4 regions of the Pseudomonas alkylphenolica genome follow, and region 1 is predicted to be linked to each of the others. Evidence: predicted binding sites of a transcription regulator. Region 1 holds the regulator's gene; each other region holds the start of a gene.

Region 1 (4,604 bases):
CCTGCCAGACGGCAAGATGCAGTACGAGATGACCGCCGACAAGGTCGAACACCTCAAGGTCAGCGAAGTGACCCTGCTGACCAAGCCGGACCTGCAACTGTACCGTGGCACCACCTACCCCTGGCACGTGCAGAGCGAAAAGGGCGAGGTCAATCCGGATGGCTCGGAAGTGGAATTGATTGACTCGGTACGGGTTGCCCGCACCGATGAAAAGAACCGCACCATGATCATTACCACCAGCCGCATGACGGTATTCCCGCAGAAGCAATATGCGCAAACCGCACAAGCCGTTAAAATCGACGGCGCCGGTGGCGTCACTACGGGCAATGGAATGAAAGCGTATTTGAAAGACGGCAGGATGGACCTGCTGTCCAACGTAAGAGGACAGTATGAGGCTCGTTAAAACCCTCCCCTTTTTGCTCAGCCTGAGCGCAGCACTGGGAAGCGCGAGCGCCTGGGCCCTGCCGAACGACCGTGACCAGCCTATCCGCATTCAGGCCGACAACGCGCACCTGGATGACAAGAAAGGGGTCGCCACCTATACCGGCGACGTCATCATCACCCAAGGCTCGATGATGATCAAAGGCAACACCGTGACCATCACCCGCGCCGCCTCCGGCGACATCGATGTGGTGACCTCGGTGGGCAACCTGGCCTACTTCGAGCAGCAACAGAGCGCTGCCAAGCCGGACAAGATGCAAGGCTACGCCGTGACCATCCAGTACCAGGCGCAAAAAGACCTGGTGGTGCTGACCGACCGCGCCAAAGTGGTCAACGAAGGCAATACCACCGAAGGCGAGAAGATCGTCTACAACACCAAGACCCAGGTAGCGACTGCCGGTCGTGGCGGCAATGTGACCACACCGCGCCAGCGTATCGACATGGTGATCCAGCCTAAGAAGAAGGCCGAGTAAATGGCGACCCTCAAAGCCCAGCACCTGGCCAAGAGCTACAAGAGCCGACAAGTGGTCCGCGACGTCAGCCTGTCGATCGACAGCGGCCAGATCGTCGGCCTGCTCGGCCCTAACGGCGCCGGCAAAACCACCTGCTTCTACATGATCGTCGGCCTGGTCCAGGCCGATCAGGGCCGTGTCCTGATCGACGACCTGGATGTCAGCCACCAGCCGATGCACGGCCGTGCCCGTGCCGGTATTGGTTACCTGCCCCAGGAAGCCTCGATCTTTCGCAAGCTTTCGGTTGCCGACAACATCATGGCGATCCTCGAGACCCGCAAGGACCTCGACACCGCCGGACGTCGCAAGGAACTGGAAAGCCTGCTGCAGGAATTTCACATCAGCCACATTCGCGACAACCTCGGCATGAGCCTGTCCGGCGGCGAACGTCGCCGCGTGGAGATTGCTCGGGCCCTGGCCACCGCACCGAAATTCATCCTGCTCGACGAACCCTTTGCCGGTGTCGACCCGATTTCGGTCGGCGACATCAAGCAGATCATCCATCACCTCAAGGCCAAGGGCATCGGTGTACTGATCACCGACCACAACGTCCGCGAGACCCTGGATATCTGCGAAACCGCTTACATCGTCAACGATGGCCAACTGATTGCCGAAGGCGATGCAGAGACCATCCTGGCCAACGACCTTGTCAAAGAGGTGTACTTGGGCCACGAGTTCCGCTTGTAAGTTCGAGGCGACAAAGCGCTTGCCAGGGGCAACTGTACCGGTGAAATCCGGCTTAATTGTTACAGCACCCTAGGCAAACGCTCCAATTTCAGGCATATAATTTGCTTAAAGTTGGCGCTTCGGTGCCCTTGTAGTGGATGGCGCATGTGCGCCGGCGAAAAAGGTGTTAAGCCCCTGCCATGAAACCATCGCTCGTCCTAAGAATGGGCCAGCAACTGACGATGACACCGCAGTTGCAACAGGCCATCCGTCTGCTCCAGCTTTCTACCCTGGACCTCCAGCAGGAAATCCAGGAAGCGCTGGAATCGAACCCGATGCTCGAACGCCAGGAAGAAGGCGACGACTTCGACAACAGCGACCCGATGGCGGACAACGCCGAAAGCAAGCCGGTCGCCGAAGTCCAGGACACCAGTTTCCAGGAAGCCACGCCAACCGTGGACAGCCTGGAAGACGGCGAATGGAACGAGCGCATCCCCAACGAGCTACCGGTCGATACGGCCTGGGAAGACATCTACCAGACCAGCGCCAGCAGCCTGCCCAGCAACGACGATGACGAGTGGGATTTCACCACCCGCACCTCGGCTGGCGAAAGCCTGCAAAGCCACCTGCTCTGGCAGTTGAACCTGGCGCCGATGTCCGACACCGACCGGCTGATCGCGGTCACCCTGATCGACTGCATCAACAACCAGGGCTATCTCGACGAAACCCTCGAAGAAGTCTGCGAGTCCTTCGACCCGGAGCTGGATATCGAGCTCGACGAAGTCGAAGCCGTGCTGCACCGCATCCAGCAATTCGAACCGGCCGGCATCGGCGCCCGTAACCTCAGCGAGTGCCTGCTGCTGCAGCTGCGTCAACTGCCCGCCAGCACCCCCTGGATGGCCGAAGCCCAGCGCCTGGTCCGCGATTACATCGACCTGCTTGGCAGCCGTGACTACAGCCAGCTGATGCGGCGGATGAAGCTCAAGGAAGACGAACTGCGCCAGGTCATCGAACTGGTCCAGAGCCTCAACCCGCGCCCCGGCTCGCAGATCGAATCCAGCGAAGCCGAATACGTGGTCCCTGACGTGATCGTGCGCAAGGACAACGAACGCTGGCTGGTCGAACTCAACCAGGAAGCCGTGCCGCGCCTGCGGGTCAATCCGCAATACGCCGGATTCGTCCGCCGCGCCGACACCAGCGCCGACAACACCTTCATGCGCAACCAGTTGCAGGAAGCCCGCTGGTTCATCAAGAGCCTGCAGAGCCGCAACGAAACCCTGATGAAGGTCGCCACCCAGATCGTCGAGCACCAACGTGGTTTCCTCGATCACGGCGACGAAGCAATGAAGCCGCTGGTATTGCACGACATCGCCGAAGCGGTGGGCATGCACGAGTCGACCATTTCCCGGGTCACCACCCAGAAATACATGCATACACCGCGTGGGATTTACGAGCTGAAGTACTTTTTCTCCAGCCACGTCAGCACCTCCGAAGGCGGTGAATGCTCGTCCACAGCGATTCGCGCGATCATCAAAAAACTGGTTGCAGCGGAAAATCAGAAAAAGCCATTGAGTGACAGCAAGATCGCTGGTTTACTGGAGGCACAAGGTATCCAGGTAGCCCGTCGCACCGTCGCCAAGTACCGCGAGTCCCTCGGCATTGCACCGTCGAGTGAGCGTAAGCGACTGATGTAGCCCCTGAGATAGCCATAGCAGTTCAGTGGCAGGCGCAACACCTGCCTCTTATGCACGGGCAACAAAGGAGAAGCTGTATGCAAGTCAATATCAGTGGACAGCATGTAGAAGTCACCCAGCCGCTGCGCGAGTACGTCGAACAGAAACTGAAACGGCTGGAAGGGCACTTCGACAAGATTACCAATGTGACGGTAATCATGAAGGTCGAGAAGCTGCAGCAGAAAATTGAAGCGACGCTGTTTATTCCCGGCGGCGAAGTGGTTGCAAATGCCGAACACACAGACATGTATGCAGCGATCGATGCCTTGACCGACAAGCTCGACCGCCAACTGAAAAAACACAAGGAAAAACAGCAAAGCCTGCTGCAAGGTGCAGCGGCCCGCTGATCCCCCTCATCCATGATCCGACTTGAAACCATCCTGACCCCCGGCCGTTCCCTGGTGAACGCGCCGGGAGGCAGTAAAAAGCGTGCACTCCAGGAAATCGCCACCCTGATCGACCGGGAGGTTCCAGACCTGGAGATGCAAGACGTTTTTGAAGCCCTGTTTGCCCGGGAGAAACTCGGGTCGACCGGTTTTGGTAATGGCATTGCCATTCCACACTGCCGCCTGAAAGGCTGCTCATCCCCCATCAGCGCCCTGATACACCTGGATGCACCGATTGACTATGACGCCATTGATGGCGCCCCGGTCGATTTGCTGTTTGTCCTGCTGGTTCCCGAAGCGGCCACCGATGCGCACCTTGAACTGTTGCGCCAAATTGCCAGCATGCTCGACCGCAAGGACGTGCGTGACCGGCTGCGTGCCGCCAGTAGCAGTGAAGCCTTGTACCAGGTCGTACTGGACGTACAGAACGAGTCCTGAACATGCGCCTGATTATCGTCAGTGGCCGATCCGGCTCCGGCAAGAGTACCGCCCTCGCAGTCCTGGAGGACAACGGCTACTACTGCATCGATAACCTGCCTGCCGGGCTGCTACCGCAGCTGGCGGAAAATGCCCTGATCAACACCGAGCTGATGCAGCCTAAAGTGGCGGTATCCATCGATGCGCGCAACCTGCCCAGCCATCTGACACGTTTCCCCGAGCTGCTCGAAGATGCCCGGAGCAAACATATCCAGTGTGATGTGCTGTACCTGGACGCCGACGAAGAGACCCTGCTCAAGCGCTTCTCGGAAACCCGCAGGCGTCACCCGCTGACCAACGCCAATCGTTCGCTGGCCGAAGCGATCAAGGTCGAGACCGACCTGCTGGGGCCGATCGCCGACCTCGCCGACCTGAAGATCGACACCACC
Region 2 (4,604 bases), 2.5 Mb from region 1:
GCTTTTGCGGGTCCTTAAGGGCATTGGCCCATTCGCACTCGTAGCGGTCGACCACCAATTGCATCTGCGCCTCAAGCTCGGCACCCAGGCCCAGGCTGTCGTCGATAATCACCTGTTTGAGGTAATCCAGCCCGCCCTCCAGGCTCTCGCGCCAGACCGAGGTGCGCTGCAATTTGTCGGCGGTACGGATATAGAACATCAGCACCCGGTCGATGAGACGGATCAGCCCGGCGTCATCCAGGTCGGTGGCGAACAGTTCAGCATGGCGTGGACGCATACCGCCGTTGCCGCAGATGTACAGGTTCCAGCCCTTCTCGGTGGCAATCACGCCGATGTCCTTGCTTTGCGCCTCGGCGCATTCGCGGGTACAGCCGGATACGGCGAACTTGAGCTTGTGCGGCGAACGCAGGCCCTTGTAGCGATCCTCGATCGTCAGGGCCATCTGCACGCTGTCCTGCACACCATAGCGACACCAGGTGCTGCCGACGCAGGATTTCACTGTACGCGTGGATTTGCCGTAGGCATGACCGGTTTCGAAACCGGCTTCGATCAGCTCGCTCCAGATCGCCGGCAGCTCGTGCAACTGCGCGCCGAACAGGTCGATGCGCTGGCCACCAGTGATCTTGGTATAGAGGTCGTATTTCTTTGCTACCTGGCCGATGACGATGAGCTTTTCCGGGGTGATCTCGCCAGCGGGAATCCTCGGCACCACCGAGTAGGTACCGTTCTTCTGCATGTTGGCCATGAAGGTGTCGTTGGTGTCCTGCAACGGCACCAGCGAAGGGTCCATGATCGGCTGGTTCCAGCACGAGGCGAGGATCGAGCCGACTGTGGGTTTACAGATATCGCAGCCGACGTGGCCGCGGCCATGCCTGGCGAGCATTTCCTCGAAGCTGAGAATGCCTTCAACCCGTACCAGGGCGTAGAGCTCCTGGCGGGTATAGGCAAAGTGCTCGCACAGGCTCTTGTCGACGCTGACACCACGGGCGATCAGTTCGTGCTCGAACACCTGCTTGAGCAGCGCCGCACAACCGCCGCAGCCGGTGCACGCCTTGGTCTGCTGTTTGAGCTCACCGAGCTCGCCACAGCCGTTGTCGATGGCAGTGCAGATCGCGCCTTTGCTGACGTTGTGGCAGGAGCAGATAGTGGCGCTGTCCGGCAATGCGTCGGCACCCAACGTCGGTGCACCGGCGGTTTGCGGCAGGATCAATGCCGCCGGGTCGGCCGGCAGGGCGATGCCGTTCTGCACGTATTGCAGCAAGGTGTCGTAGTAACTGTTGTCGCCCACCAGCACCGCACCGAGTACACGTTTGCCGCTGGCATCGACCACCAGACGGCGATACGCCGAGCTGGTTTCGTCAATAAAGCGGTAGCTGCGCGCTCCGGGGGTTGCGCCGTGCGCATCGCCGATCGAGCCGACATCCACACCGAGCAGCTTGAGCTTGGTCGACATGTCGGCGCCGGTAAAACTGGTGGCGTTCTCACCCGCCAGCGCCGCCGCGACATTGCGCGCCATGCTGTAACCCGGTGCAACCAGGCCGAACACACTGCCGTTCCACGAAGCGCACTCGCCGATGGCATAGATGTGTGGATCGCTGCTGCGACAGGCGCTGTCGATCACCACCCCGCCGCGCGCGGCAACCTCCAGACCGCTGCTACGGCCCAGAGCATCCTGCGGACGAATCCCGGCGGAGAACACGATCAGGTCCGTTTCGAGAAACTCGCCGCCCTCGAAGTTCATCCGGTAGCGATAGTCTTCACCGACCACCACCGACTGGGTCGCCCGCGACAGGTGCACGCCGACCCCGAGCGCTTCGATCTGCGCACGCAAGGCCGCGCCGCCTTCAGCGTCCAGCTGCACCGGCATCAAGCGCGGGGCGAATTCCACTACGTGCGCTTCCAGGCCCAGCGACTTGAGGGCGTTGGCAGCTTCAAGCCCCAACAAGCCACCACCGACCACCACGCCACGCCGGGCATCGGTTGCCGCGGCGCGGATGGCATCGAGATCATCGAGGGTGCGGTAAACCAGACGCGAAGCGCCCTCGCAGCCCTCGATCGGCGGCACAAAGGGATAAGAGCCGGTGGCCAGGATCAGTTGGTCATAGGCGTAACGCCCCGCCGAAGTCAGCACTTGCCGGCGCTCGCGATCAATCTGAAGCACCGCTTCGCCCAGGTGCAGATTCACCCCGTGCCCGGCATACAGACCCGCTGTGCCGAGGGCCAGGGTTTCAGCGCAGCTGCCGCTGAAATATTCGGACAGGTGCACGCGGTCGTAGGCACGCTGGCGTTCCTCACCGAACACCCGCAGCTCATAACGGCTCAGGGCGCCGCGTTCGATCAGTTGCTCGACGCAGTGATGCCCGACCATGCCGTTGCCGACGATGATCAGTTTTTCCCGCTGGGCGATGGTCGTTGCTGCATTCATACCCGATCCTCACTCAAGGCCATTCACGGTGGCTGTACTGCCGGGGCGAGCCCCGAAAAACAAAAAAAGGCGCCTGGAGCCGAAGCTCCAGGCGCCTTTGCCTGGTGGTTTTATGTAGTTCCGGGTGCAGATCGCCATTGACCCGCAGGAACGTTGTAACAGTGCAAAAGCAGGGACCGTGCCAACTGCCAAAGCCTTTGAAACCGGGCCTGTTCGCTAGCACAAGCGGCCGTTATCGACCCAGGCTGGTGCAACCCTCCCCCTTATGGGGCACTCAATACACATCGCGCAGATAACGTTTACTGCGGCTCAATTCAGCAACGTAGGCGTCGGCCTGCTCGACGCTCAATCCGCCGTGCTCAGCCACCACTTGCTTGAGCGCGGCATCGACGTCACGGGCCATGCGCCCGGCGTCACCGCAGATATAGAAGTAGCCACCCTCTTCCAGCCAGCGCCAGAGTTCGGCGCCGTGTTCGAGCATGCGCTGTTGCACATAGATTTTTGCCACCTGGTCACGTGAAAACGCTGTGTCCAGACGGGTGAGATGCCCCTCGCGCTGCCAGGCCAGGAGTTCGTCGCGGTAATAGAAATCACTGGCCGCTTTCTGTTCGCCGAACAGCAACCAGTTACGCCCCGTGGCGCCTTCGGCCTGACGCTCCTGCAGGAATGCCCGGAACGGCGCGACGCCGGTGCCGGGACCGACCATGATCACCGGCGCAGTACCGTCCTTGGGCAGGCGAAAATGTGCGCTTGGCTGGTTGAAAATAGCCACTTTGCCTTGTGCGGCCCGGTCGGCCAGGTAGGTTGAGCAGACGCCTTTGCGCTGGCCATAACGGACCGTGGAAACCGTCAGATGAACCTGATCGGGGTGGTACTTGGCGCTGGAGCTGATCGAGTACAAGCGTGGCTGCAACGGTTTGAGCAGGCTCAGCCAGGTTTCCAGGTCGAGCGCCGGTTTGAAGGCATGCACCAGGTCAATCAGTTGCTTGCCCCATAACCATTCCTTGAGCGGCGCTTTGTTCTGCGGCTTGAGCAGGTCCTGCAGCTGCGCGTTACCACTGCGCAGGGCAATGGCTTCCAGCATGGCCGGGGTGATCCGGGCGATTTCCAGGTGCTCGCCCAAGGCCGCGGCCAGCGGCATGTCGGCCTGGCCCTTGAGGCTGACCAACCGCCGGCCATCCAGGCCGGTCGCCGTAAGCAGCTCGTCCACCAGTGCAGGACAGTTGCGCGGCCACACGCCGAGGGCATCGCCGGCCTGATAGCTGAAGCCGCTGTCGGCCAGGTCGAACACGATTTTCCGAGTTTCCTTGGTGGCGCCCGGGCTGTTGAGCAAGCGGTTTTCCAGCATCCTGGCGGGCAGCGGCTGTTGTTTGCTGAAGCCCGTGGCCGCTGGCCTGGACACAGGCAACGCCAGCGTCTGCTGATCCCGCCCGAACTTGGCCAGCAGCGCCTGCAACCACTGCCCTGCCGGTGCGGCAAAGTCACCCTCGCAATCGACCCGTTCCAGCAAGCGCCGACCACCGAGCTCGGCCAGGCGCTGGTCGAGCTTGCGGCCGAAACCACAGAATTGCTCAAAGCTGGAATCGCCCAGGGCCAGTACGGCATAAGGCAGCCCGGCGCAGCGTTGCGCATGTTCACCCTGCAAGTCCTGCCAGAACGCCGCACCGCTATCCGGTGCGTCGCCGTCGCCAAAGGTGCTGGCAATCAGCAGCAGGCTGGCGGGACTGTCCAGCTGCGCCAACGCGACATCTTCCATGCAGCTCAACTGCACCGGCAGGCCAACCTCACGCAGCTGTTCGGCACACTGTTCGGCCAGGGCCTGGCCGTTGCCGGTTTGCGAGGCCCAGAGCAACAGATGCTGGTCCTGCATCGAGGCGAGCGGTTGCTCGACTTGCACTGCGCTGATGCGCTCGCCAGCGACCCGGCGCAGGGCCACCGCGCAATACTTGAAGGCCGGTTGCAGCGACAGCGGGTCGACGGCGTCGCTGGTGACTGCATTGATGGCCAGGTTGTCGCCGTAGACATCATTCCAGTGAAACGGCGCAAAGCAGTTGCCGGGCAATACCCGTGTGCTGATGCGCGCGGGCAACACCGCCTGGCCGCGCCGCGAGCGCACTTGCACCTGGTCCTTTTCGGCAATGCCCAGGCGTTTGGCATCTTCGGGATGAATCTCGACAAA
Region 3 (4,604 bases), 540 kb from region 1:
GGTGGTCTGGTCACCCGTGCCATTGAGCCCCACCACCAGGCCGTAGCCGATCAGCTGGTTGCTACGCACGCCGGAAATGCTGGCGATGTCTTTCAGGCGTTCGGCCTGTGCGGCGAACGCGATGGACATCAGAAGCGCGGCGGTAATCAGCTGCTTGAAGTTGAACATGGTCATCCGAACCTAGAAAGGCCAAAGCGGGCTGAGGAAGAAACGGTCGAGCCAGCCCGGCTGGCTGGCGTCGGCAAACGAACCGGTTCCCGAGTAGGTGATGCGCGCATCGGCAACCCGGGTCGAAGGCACGGTGTTGTCGGTGGCAATGTCGTCGGCGCGGATCATGCCGGCGATGCGCACCAGCTCGTCGCCGGTGTTGAGGGTCAGCCACTTCTCGCCACGCACGGCAATGATGCCGTTGGGCAGCACATCGGCAACGGTCACAGTGATCGAGCCGGTCAGGCTGTTGCCCTGCCCTGCTTTACTGTCGCCTTTGGTTGCACGATCACCGCTGTACCCGGCGCTCAGGCTCAGATCGCCATCGCTGAACGGGTTGTTGGTGGTCATCGAAGAGCCGAACAACGAAGTCAGGCCGATATCGGCCTTGCTGTTCTTGGCGATCTGCGAGTTGGCGTTCTTGCTCGCCTGGGTCCGCTCGTTGAGGGTGATGGTGATGATGTCACCGACCCGGAACGCCTTGCGGTCGCTGTACAGGTTCTGATCGAAACCGGCCTGGTAGATCGAGCCGTTGTTGGCCGCTGCCGGCAGTGGCGTACGCGGCAATACCGGCGCGTAGTACGGATCATTGGGCTTGGGCGGCGGCGCAACGCAGCCGGCCAGCACGCTGATCCCACTCAGGGCAAGTACGCAAAACAAACGACTCATGACTCTGACCTCACGGTGTAACAGGCGCCGTTAAAGCGACCTCGAAGACTTCACTTACAGGTTCTGGGTAACGAACGAGAGCATCTGGTCGGCGGTGGAAATGACCTTGGAGTTCATCTCGTAGGCACGCTGGGTGGTGATCATGTTGACCAGTTCTTCCACGGTGCTGACGTTGGAGTTTTCCAGGGTCTGCTGCTGGACCACACCGAAACCGTTCAGGCCTGGAGTGCCAACTTGCGGCGCGCCGCTGGCGGCGGTTTCCAGGAACAGGTTGCCACCGGTTGCCTGTAGGCCGGCCGGGTTGATGAAGTCGGCGGTCTGGATGTTGCCGATCACCTGCGCCGCCGGGTTGCCTGCGGTGGTGATCGAAACGGTGCCGTCACGGCCGACGGTGAAGGTCTGCGCCTCAGGCGGCACGACAATCGCCGGCTCTAGGGCGAAACCGCTGGCGGTGACGATCTGGCCGTCGGAGTTCAGGTGGAAGGTACCGTCACGGGTGTAGGAGACGGTGCCATCGGGCTGCAGGATCTGGAAGAAACCGCGACCATCAACCGCCATGTCCAGCGGGTTCTCGGTGGTCTGCAGGCTACCGGCGGTGAAGCTCTTCTGGGTGCCGACAATGCGCACACCGGTACCCAGCTGCAGGCCCGAAGGCAGCTCGCTGTCCTGGGTCGACTGGGCGCCGGCCTGGCGACGGGTCTGGTACAGCAGGTCCTGGAACTCGGCACGATCGCGCTTGAAGCCGGTGGTCGAGACGTTGGCCAGGTTGTTGGAAATGGTGGTCAGGTTCATGTCCTGGGCGGACAGACCGGTTTTACTGACCCAAAGAGCCGGAAGCATGCTGTTCTCCTCGCGCGCCTGTTTTACGGCGCTACGTCTGTGTAATTAGCCGATTTGCAAAACCCGAGCCATGGCTTCGTCGCCTTCCTTGGCCGTGGTCATCATCTTGATGTGCAGTTCGAATTGACGCGACAACGCCAGCACCGAGGTCATTTCCTCGACGGCGTTGACGTTGCTGCTTTCAAGGAAACCCGACACCAGCTTGACGTTGGCATCGGCCACTGCTGGCTGGCCATTGCTGGTATGGATCAAACCGTCCAGGCCTTTGGTCATGGTCTTGAGGTCAGGGTTGACCATCTTGATCCGGTCGACTTCAGCCATTACCCGCGGCCCCTCACCCATGGCGCGGATGGTGATGGTGCCGTCTTCACCGACTTCGACCTTCTGCTCTGGCGGCACGGCAATCGGCCCGCCGTTACCCATGATCGGCATGCCGTTGCCAGCACGCAGCACGCCCAGGGCATCGATGTTCATGCTCGCGGTACGCACATAGGCTTCGCTGCCATCCGGCGCCTGCACGGCGATAAAGCCGTCACCACCAACAGCCACGTCCAGGTCACGCCCGGTTTCCAGCATCGAGCCTGGCGAGAAATCCGTCGCCGGGCGCTCGGTCATGGCATAGGCGCGCGCCGGAAAGCTGTCACCAAACACCGGCATCGAGCGCGCCTGTTCCAGGTCACGCTGAAAGCCGGTAGTGGAAATGTTCGCCAGGTTGTTGGCATGCGCCTTCTGCGCCAGCGCGTTCTGGCTGGCACCGGTCATGGCCACGTACAGCATCTTGTCCACAGTATTTCTCCCCTGCGCTGGCGAACACTTGCCGCTCGCCGCTGCTTTGCAGTGCTTGAAGCAAGTTTCAAACCAACTTTGCAGAAGTGGCCAAAAGCCCCGCCAGACAAGGACTTGATCGCCGTACAGGCATGCGGCTGGGAGAAGCGCCGTCGAAATTACGGCGCCAGCTTGCCGCTAGCGGCAAGCCTCAGTAGTCGCGGCACGCCGCGTTGTTGAAGGGACCGGCGAAGCGCTTCCAGCCATCGCCCGGAGAAAACTGGGCACAGACCAGGCGCCCATCCGCCTGGCTTTCCCAACGGTACCAAGGTGCGGCATCAGCCCTGACCTGAGTCATCAGCAACACCGCGAACACCGCTAACGCCAATCGTTGCAACATGATCGATACCTCTGAAACGACAGACCCCTTCCGAGAAAGGGGTCCGTCCACACCTAGCGCTTCACAGCAGCATCAGGTCATCTGAATGATGGTCTGCATGATGGTGCTCTGGGTAGAGATGGTCTTGGCGTTCGCCTGGTAGTTGCTCTGCGCCTTGATCAGCTCGACCAGCTCAGTGGTCAGGTTGACGTTGGAGGCCTCCAGCGAGTTGGAGGCGATAGCGCCCAGAGTACCGGTCTTCGGCGCATCGATCCCCGGGATCCCCGAGGAGTAAGTCTCGGTCCAGCGCGTACCGCCCATAGGCTGCAGGCCCTGCTCGTTGGCGAAGGAAGCGATGGCAACCTGACCGATAGCGCGCGACTGCTGGTTGCTGAAGCTGGCGAACATCACACCACTGGAGTCGATGCTCAGGCTCGACAGAATACCGGTAGCGTAACCGTCCTGGCTCTGCGACAGACGCGTGGTCGGGGTGTTGTAGGAGGTGGTATCGGTCATGTCGATGGCGATACCGCCGGCACTGGCCTCGGAACCGTTGGAACCCCACACCGGCGGCTTGGCAGTCGGATCGGTAACGGTGGCAGGAATCCAGCCGGTCAGCTTGAACACCTTGTTCACCACTTCGTAGCCAGAACCTGCAGCACCCGCGGTCATGGTATCGACACTACCGTCAGGATTGAAGGTGATGGTGCCTTCCAGTGGCTGCGGCGGCTCCTGGGTAGGATCGAGCGGGTTACGACCATCAATCAGGGTGTAGGACTTCCACTCATTGGTGTCGGTCTTGACGTAGTACTGATCCATGACGTGCTCGTTACCCTGGCTGTCATAGATCTTGGTGGCGAAGGTCTTGTTCCAGGTGGTGTCGTCGGTTGGATCGAACGTGGTGGTGCTCGGGATGACCTTGTCCGACGAGTTCAGGTTGATGCCCTGATCGATCGAGGTAGTGGACTTTGGCGCCAGTGCCGAGGTGTCGATCTTCAGGTCGGTCAGCACGCCGTTGATGATCTTGCCGTTCTCGTCCACACCGTAGCCACGCAGGCGCAGACCATCAGCGGTGGTCACGTAGTTGTCTTTGTTGGTCTGGAAGGCACCGGCACGGGTGTAGCTGAGCGAGCCGTTGTCGCTCAGGACGAAAAAGCCCTGACCCTGGATACCCATGTCCAGCACGTTGCCGGTGTTGGTGATATCGCCATTGGTGAACTGCTGCGAGACCGAGGCCAGACGCACGCCGTTACCGACGCTCTGGCTGCCGACGCCGAGCTTGTTGGCCGAGTAGACGTCGGCGAATTCTGCACGCGAGGATTTGAAGCCGGTGGTAGCAACGTTGGCAATGTTGTTGCCGGTCACGTCCAGTTGTTTGTTGGCTGCATAGAGACCGCTAAGGCCGATATTGAATGACATCTTTCACTCCTTGTGCCGCGTTAGCCGGCTCTATATACCGATGGTTTGGACTTTGGACAGCGCAATGCTGCCCAGGCCGGCAAGATTGAGCATCATCTCGCCGCCGGTCTGACTGATGGTGACGCTGCTGACCGTGGCCGGCAGCATGGTGTACATGTCATGCTGCTTGCCATCGATGGTGGTCTTGGCGGCAAAGGTGTAGGTGCCAGGATCGACCTTCTCCCCCGCGTCATTGGTGCCATCCCAGACGAAGGCGGCATTGCCGGCCTTCTGCTCGCCCAGATCGATGGTCTTGACCACCTTGCCATCCTTGTCGGTGATGGTG
Region 4 (4,604 bases), 2.8 Mb from region 1:
GTTCTTCATGTTGAAGCGCTTGAGCACCAGCAGCACGCGGTTGCCCAGGCGTGACCAGAGGCACAAGCGGTAGGCGGTTTCCATGTCGGCCGAGCCGCGGATGGCCGAGGTGTGTTCACGCACCTCTTCAAGGCCCAGGCCGCGGGCCTCTTCGGCGAGCAGGCCTTCAAGACCTTTGGGGCAGGTTAGGTAGAGTTCGAAACGGTCCGACATGAGGTATCCAGTGCTTTGAGCAATAAGTGGAGGGCAAGCGCATCGCCTTCCGATGTTTAATCGAACGCCTTTCCAGCGAGCGTTCGAATGGCACTGCGGTGAGTGCCGGGCCACCCGGGCAACCTGACCTTTTGCCTGGGGCAGAAAAGTCTTTGATCGCCGGGCAGAATGAAAAATTCACGACTGACAGGGGAAAAATGACCCTTCGTCGTATTGACTGCCTTGTTACAAATTATCACCCGGCGCTCGCCAAGCGACTTCAATTCTTATCAAACCCTGATCATAGCGGGCTTTGCGTCGGATCCAGGCCTGACGCATTTATTTACTTATCCTTTGACCCTAGGAAAGGTTACGTCCTTATGACAAAACGATCATTCACACTGTGTCGTGCATTGGTTAGAACTCATCTCAGGTTGTCACCGCAACGGGGCAACACTTTCGCTCGCGACGCCGGCAGCGAGCGCAAACCGGCAGAACGATTCTGCCCGGCCTCCTAGAGGCCGACGGGACATTACAGTCAACAAGTGAGGGCAACACCCTATGAGAAGACTTAAGCGTGATCCGTTGGAACGAGCATTTTCACGTGGCTACCAATATGGGGTCACCGGCAAATCCCGCGAGCTTTGCCCTTTTACTCTACCGTCTGTACGCCAGGCATGGATCAATGGCTGGCGTGAAGGACGCGGCGACAACTGGGACGGTATGACCGGCACTGCGGGTATTCACAGACTCAACGAACTTCACGCCGTTGGCTGAACGAGGATCTGAATTCATTCACCATGCGCGCCCCATCCGGGCGGCGGGCTAAGGCCCAGGGGCCCCTTCAAGGGGCCCTTTTTTATGCCTGCGTTTCAGCGCGGCATGGCAGCAATGGCGTCCACCGCTTCGCGGATCAGCGCAGGCCCCTTGTAGATGAACCCCGAATAGATCTGCACCAGGCTGGCACCGGCGGCGATCTTCTGTGCCGCATGCTTGCCCTCGGTGATGCCCCCGGCGGCGATGATTGGCAACTTGCCACCCAGCTCACCCGACAGCACCTTGACGATATGCGTGCTCTTTTCCAGTACCGGCGCGCCCGACAGGCCACCGGCCTCGTCGCCATGAGGCAAGCCTTCGACACCTTCACGGCCCAGCGTGGTGTTGGTGGCAATCACCGCATCCATGCCTGACTCAACCAGCGCCGCTGCCACCAGAGCGGTTTCTTCGTCGCTCATGTCCGGAGCGATCTTGATCGCCAACGGTACATGCTTGCCGTACTGCGAAGCCAGTTGCCCGCGGCGCTCGGCCAGGGCATCGAGCAACTGCTTGAGCGAGTCGCCGAACTGCAGGCTACGTAGGCCCGGGGTATTGGGCGAGCTGACGTTGACGGTGATGTAGCTGGCATGGTCGTAGACCTTGTCCAGACAGATCAGGTAGTCGTCCACCGCGCGCTCGACCGGGGTATCAAAGTTCTTGCCGATATTGATGCCCAGCACGCCGCGATATTTCGCCGCCTGCACGCGGTTCAGCAAGTTATCGACACCCAGGTTGTTGAAGCCCATGCGGTTGATGATCGCCTCGGCCTGTGGCAAGCGGAACAGGCGCGGCTTGGGGTTGCCCGGCTGCGGACGCGGCGTGACCGTGCCGATCTCGACAAAACCGAAACCCAGCTGGGCAAAACCATCGATGGCTGCACCGTTCTTGTCCAGACCTGCCGCCAGCCCCACCGGGTTGGCGAACTCCAGGCCCATGACCGTCACCGGCAAGGAGGCCGGGGCCTTGGTCAGCAGCCCGTTCAGGCCCAGGCGGCCACCGGCGCCGATCAGGTCCAGGGACAGGTCATGGGAGGTCTCCGGGGAGAGCTTGAACAGCAACTGGCGGGCCAGGGTATACATGGGCGGGCTTAGCTCGGCGTGAGTGAGGGGGCGATTATATAGGTGGCGCCGTCCGGGGGACAGCGCCGCCTTGGCATATGCGTTGCTTTGTTGACGCTTGATACCGGCCACGCAAGCGGCACGGCCTGACCCTCGACACAGGCGCGATACTGTGAACAACGATACCCCCACGACTCCACTGGCCTGGGTCAACGGCAGCGATGCGCCGGAAAAGCACAGCCTGGACATCGGCTTCATGGCCCTGAGCGACTGCGCCTCGGTAGTGGTTGCCGCGACCCAGGGCTTTGCCCAGCCCTATGGCCTGAGCCTGAACCTCAAGCGCCAGAGTTCCTGGGCCGGCCTGCGCGACAAGCTGGTCAGCGGCGAGCTGGACGCCGCCCATAGCCTGTATGGGCTGATTTATGCCGTGCACCTGGGCATTGGCGGCACCGGAGCCACCGACATGGCGGTGCTGATGGGGCTCAATCAGAATGGCCAAGGCATCAATCTGTCGGCGGCGCTGCAGCGTCAGCGCGTGACCCGTCCCGAGGCGCTGGAGCGTTTCGTGCACCAAAGCAGGACAAAACTCACCTTTGCCCAGACCTTTCCGACCGGCACTCACGCCATGTGGCTGTATTACTGGCTGGCCAGCCAGGGCATCCACCCACTGCATGACGTCAACAGCGTTGTAGTGCCACCGGCGCAGATGCTTGCTCATCTACAAGCCGGGCGCATTGACGGTTTCTGTGTCGGCGAACCCTGGTCGGCCGACGCCGTCGAGCAGGGCCAGGGAATCACCTTGGCGACCAGCCAATCGATCTGGCCTGACCACCCTGAGAAAGTCCTCGGCTGTACCCGCGCCTTCGTCGAGCAATACCCCAACACCGCCAGAGCGCTGGTCAAAGCGATTCTGGCCGCCAGCCGCTTCATCGAGCAAAGCCCGGAAAACCGTCGCAGCACTGCCCAACTGCTGAGCGGCCAGGCCTACCTGGACACACCCTTGAACAGCATCGAACCGCGCCTGCTCGGCGCCTACCACGACGGCCTTGGCAATCACTGGCACGACTCGCACGCCTTGCGCCTGCACGACAACGGCCGGGCCAACCTGCCCTACCTGTCCGACGGTATGTGGTTCATGACCCAGTTCCGCCGCTGGGGCCTGCTGCGCGAAGACCCCGACTACCTCGGCGTGGCGCGCCAGGTGCAGCAACTGGCGCTGTACCGCGACGCCGCCACGGCCATCGGTGTGCCTTGTACCGAGCAGAACATGCGCCGCAGCCAGTTGATCGATGGCAGCTATTGGGATGGCAGCGACCCCGCTGGCTACGCCCGCAGCTTTGCCCTTCACGCGCTGAAGGAGATGCCATGATGCTGCGAATCCTGTTGATCGACGACACCGAAAAGAAAGTCGGGCGCCTGAAGGCCGCACTGGTTGAAGCCGGCTTCGAAGTCATCGAAGCGTCAGGGCTGATCATCGACCTGCCGGCACGCGTCGAAACGGTGCGTCCGGATGTGGTGCTGATCGATACCGAGTCACCGGGCCGGGATGTGATGGAGCAAGTCATCCTGGTCAGTCGCGACCGGCCACGGCCAATTGTCATGTTTACCGACGAGCACGATCCGAGCGTGATGCGCCAGGCGATCCAGGCCGGGGTCAGCGCTTACATCGTCGAAGGCATCCATGCGGCGCGGTTGCAGCCAATCCTCGACGTGGCCATGGCCCGCTTCGAAAGCGACCAGGCGCTCAAGGCCCAGCTGCAAGCCCGCGACCAGCAACTGGCCGAGCGCAAGCGCATCGAGCTGGCCAAGGGGCTGCTGATGAAAATGAAGGACTGCAACGAAGAACAGGCTTACACCCTGATGCGTCGCCAGGCCATGAGCAAGCAACAGAAGCTGATCCAGGTGGCCGAACAGATCATCGCCATGAGTGATTTGCTCGACACCTAGATCGCGGGGCAAGCCAGCTCCCACCGGTGGGAGCTGGCTTGCCCCGCGATGCTGGCCCGGATATTGCTGAATCTATCGTACAGGTAGCCAACGGCGGTTGCCCCTTCACGACAAAGACGTCGCATCCCCCTCGCAACAGCGGGCCGGGAGGCGGCGTCTTTTGCGTTTCTGCCCCTTGAGGGCGCGACCTGCAGTGCAACGTTCAACGAGGTGTTCGATGAATACGAGTTTCTGGAAGTCCGGGCATATTCCCACGCTGTTCGCCGCCTTTTTGTACTTCGACCTGAGCTTTATGGTCTGGTACCTGCTCGGCCCCCTGGCGGTGCAGATTGCCACCGACCTGCAACTGACCACCCAGCAACGCGGGCTGATGGTTGCCACACCGATCCTCGCCGGCGCCATCCTGCGTTTCGCGATGGGCATCCTGGCAGACCGCCTGTCACCGAAAACCGCCGGCCTGATTGGCCAGGTGATCGTCATCATTGCGTTGTTCTGCGCCTGGAACCTGGGCATACACAGCTATGAACAGGCGCTGCTGCTGGGTGTGTTCCTCGGCGTCGCCGGCGCTTCCTTTGCCGTCTCCCTGCCACT

Evidence for each region. Region 1 encodes sigma-54, which starts transcription at its own class of promoters, with help from an activator protein. Its sites were predicted from a motif close to ANTGGCATNNANNTTGCTNT; they were not measured.
Region 2: nirB (nitrite reductase large subunit NirB) is a predicted target of sigma-54. The motif match lies at 2,592-2,611, and genes of this name have one in related genera.
Region 3: PSAKL28_RS18990 (flagellar basal body rod protein FlgF) is a predicted target of sigma-54. The motif match lies at 2,560-2,579, and genes of this name have one in related genera.
Region 4: PSAKL28_RS08140 (CmpA/NrtA family ABC transporter substrate-binding protein) is a predicted target of sigma-54. The motif match lies at 2,157-2,176, and genes of this name have one in related genera.

What each region holds. Positions count from the first base shown of each region.
Region 1 covers NZ_CP009048.1:4,696,873-4,701,476, forward strand. Annotated here, with positions in the region: gene lptC (LPS export ABC transporter periplasmic protein LptC) at 1-403, shown strand, start outside; gene lptA (lipopolysaccharide transport periplasmic protein LptA) at 390-914, shown strand; gene lptB (LPS export ABC transporter ATP-binding protein) at 915-1,640, shown strand; gene PSAKL28_RS21525 (RNA polymerase factor sigma-54) at 1,820-3,313, shown strand; gene hpf (ribosome hibernation-promoting factor, HPF/YfiA family) at 3,391-3,699, shown strand; gene ptsN (PTS IIA-like nitrogen regulatory protein PtsN) at 3,712-4,176, shown strand; gene rapZ (RNase adapter RapZ) at 4,179-4,604, shown strand, end outside.
Region 2 covers NZ_CP009048.1:1,447,342-1,451,945, reverse strand. Annotated here, with positions in the region: gene nirB (nitrite reductase large subunit NirB) at 1-2,425, opposite strand, end outside; gene PSAKL28_RS06725 (bifunctional nitrate reductase/sulfite reductase flavoprotein subunit alpha) at 2,700-4,604, opposite strand, start outside.
Region 3 covers NZ_CP009048.1:4,152,671-4,157,274, forward strand. Annotated here, with positions in the region: gene PSAKL28_RS18975 (flagellar basal body P-ring protein FlgI) at 1-168, opposite strand, end outside; gene flgH (flagellar basal body L-ring protein FlgH) at 181-876, opposite strand; gene flgG (flagellar basal-body rod protein FlgG) at 931-1,716, opposite strand; gene PSAKL28_RS18990 (flagellar basal body rod protein FlgF) at 1,762-2,502, opposite strand; gene PSAKL28_RS18995 (hypothetical protein) at 2,693-2,881, opposite strand; gene flgE (flagellar hook protein FlgE) at 2,954-4,279, opposite strand; gene flgD (flagellar hook assembly protein FlgD) at 4,310-4,604, opposite strand, start outside.
Region 4 covers NZ_CP009048.1:1,742,833-1,747,436, reverse strand. Annotated here, with positions in the region: gene rlmKL (bifunctional 23S rRNA (guanine(2069)-N(7))-methyltransferase RlmK/23S rRNA (guanine(2445)-N(2))-methyltransferase RlmL) at 1-213, opposite strand, end outside; gene rmf (ribosome modulation factor) at 754-969, shown strand; gene PSAKL28_RS08145 (quinone-dependent dihydroorotate dehydrogenase) at 1,065-2,087, opposite strand; gene PSAKL28_RS08140 (CmpA/NrtA family ABC transporter substrate-binding protein) at 2,239-3,435, shown strand; gene PSAKL28_RS08135 (ANTAR domain-containing response regulator) at 3,435-4,013, shown strand; gene PSAKL28_RS08130 (nitrate/nitrite transporter) at 4,231-4,604, shown strand, end outside.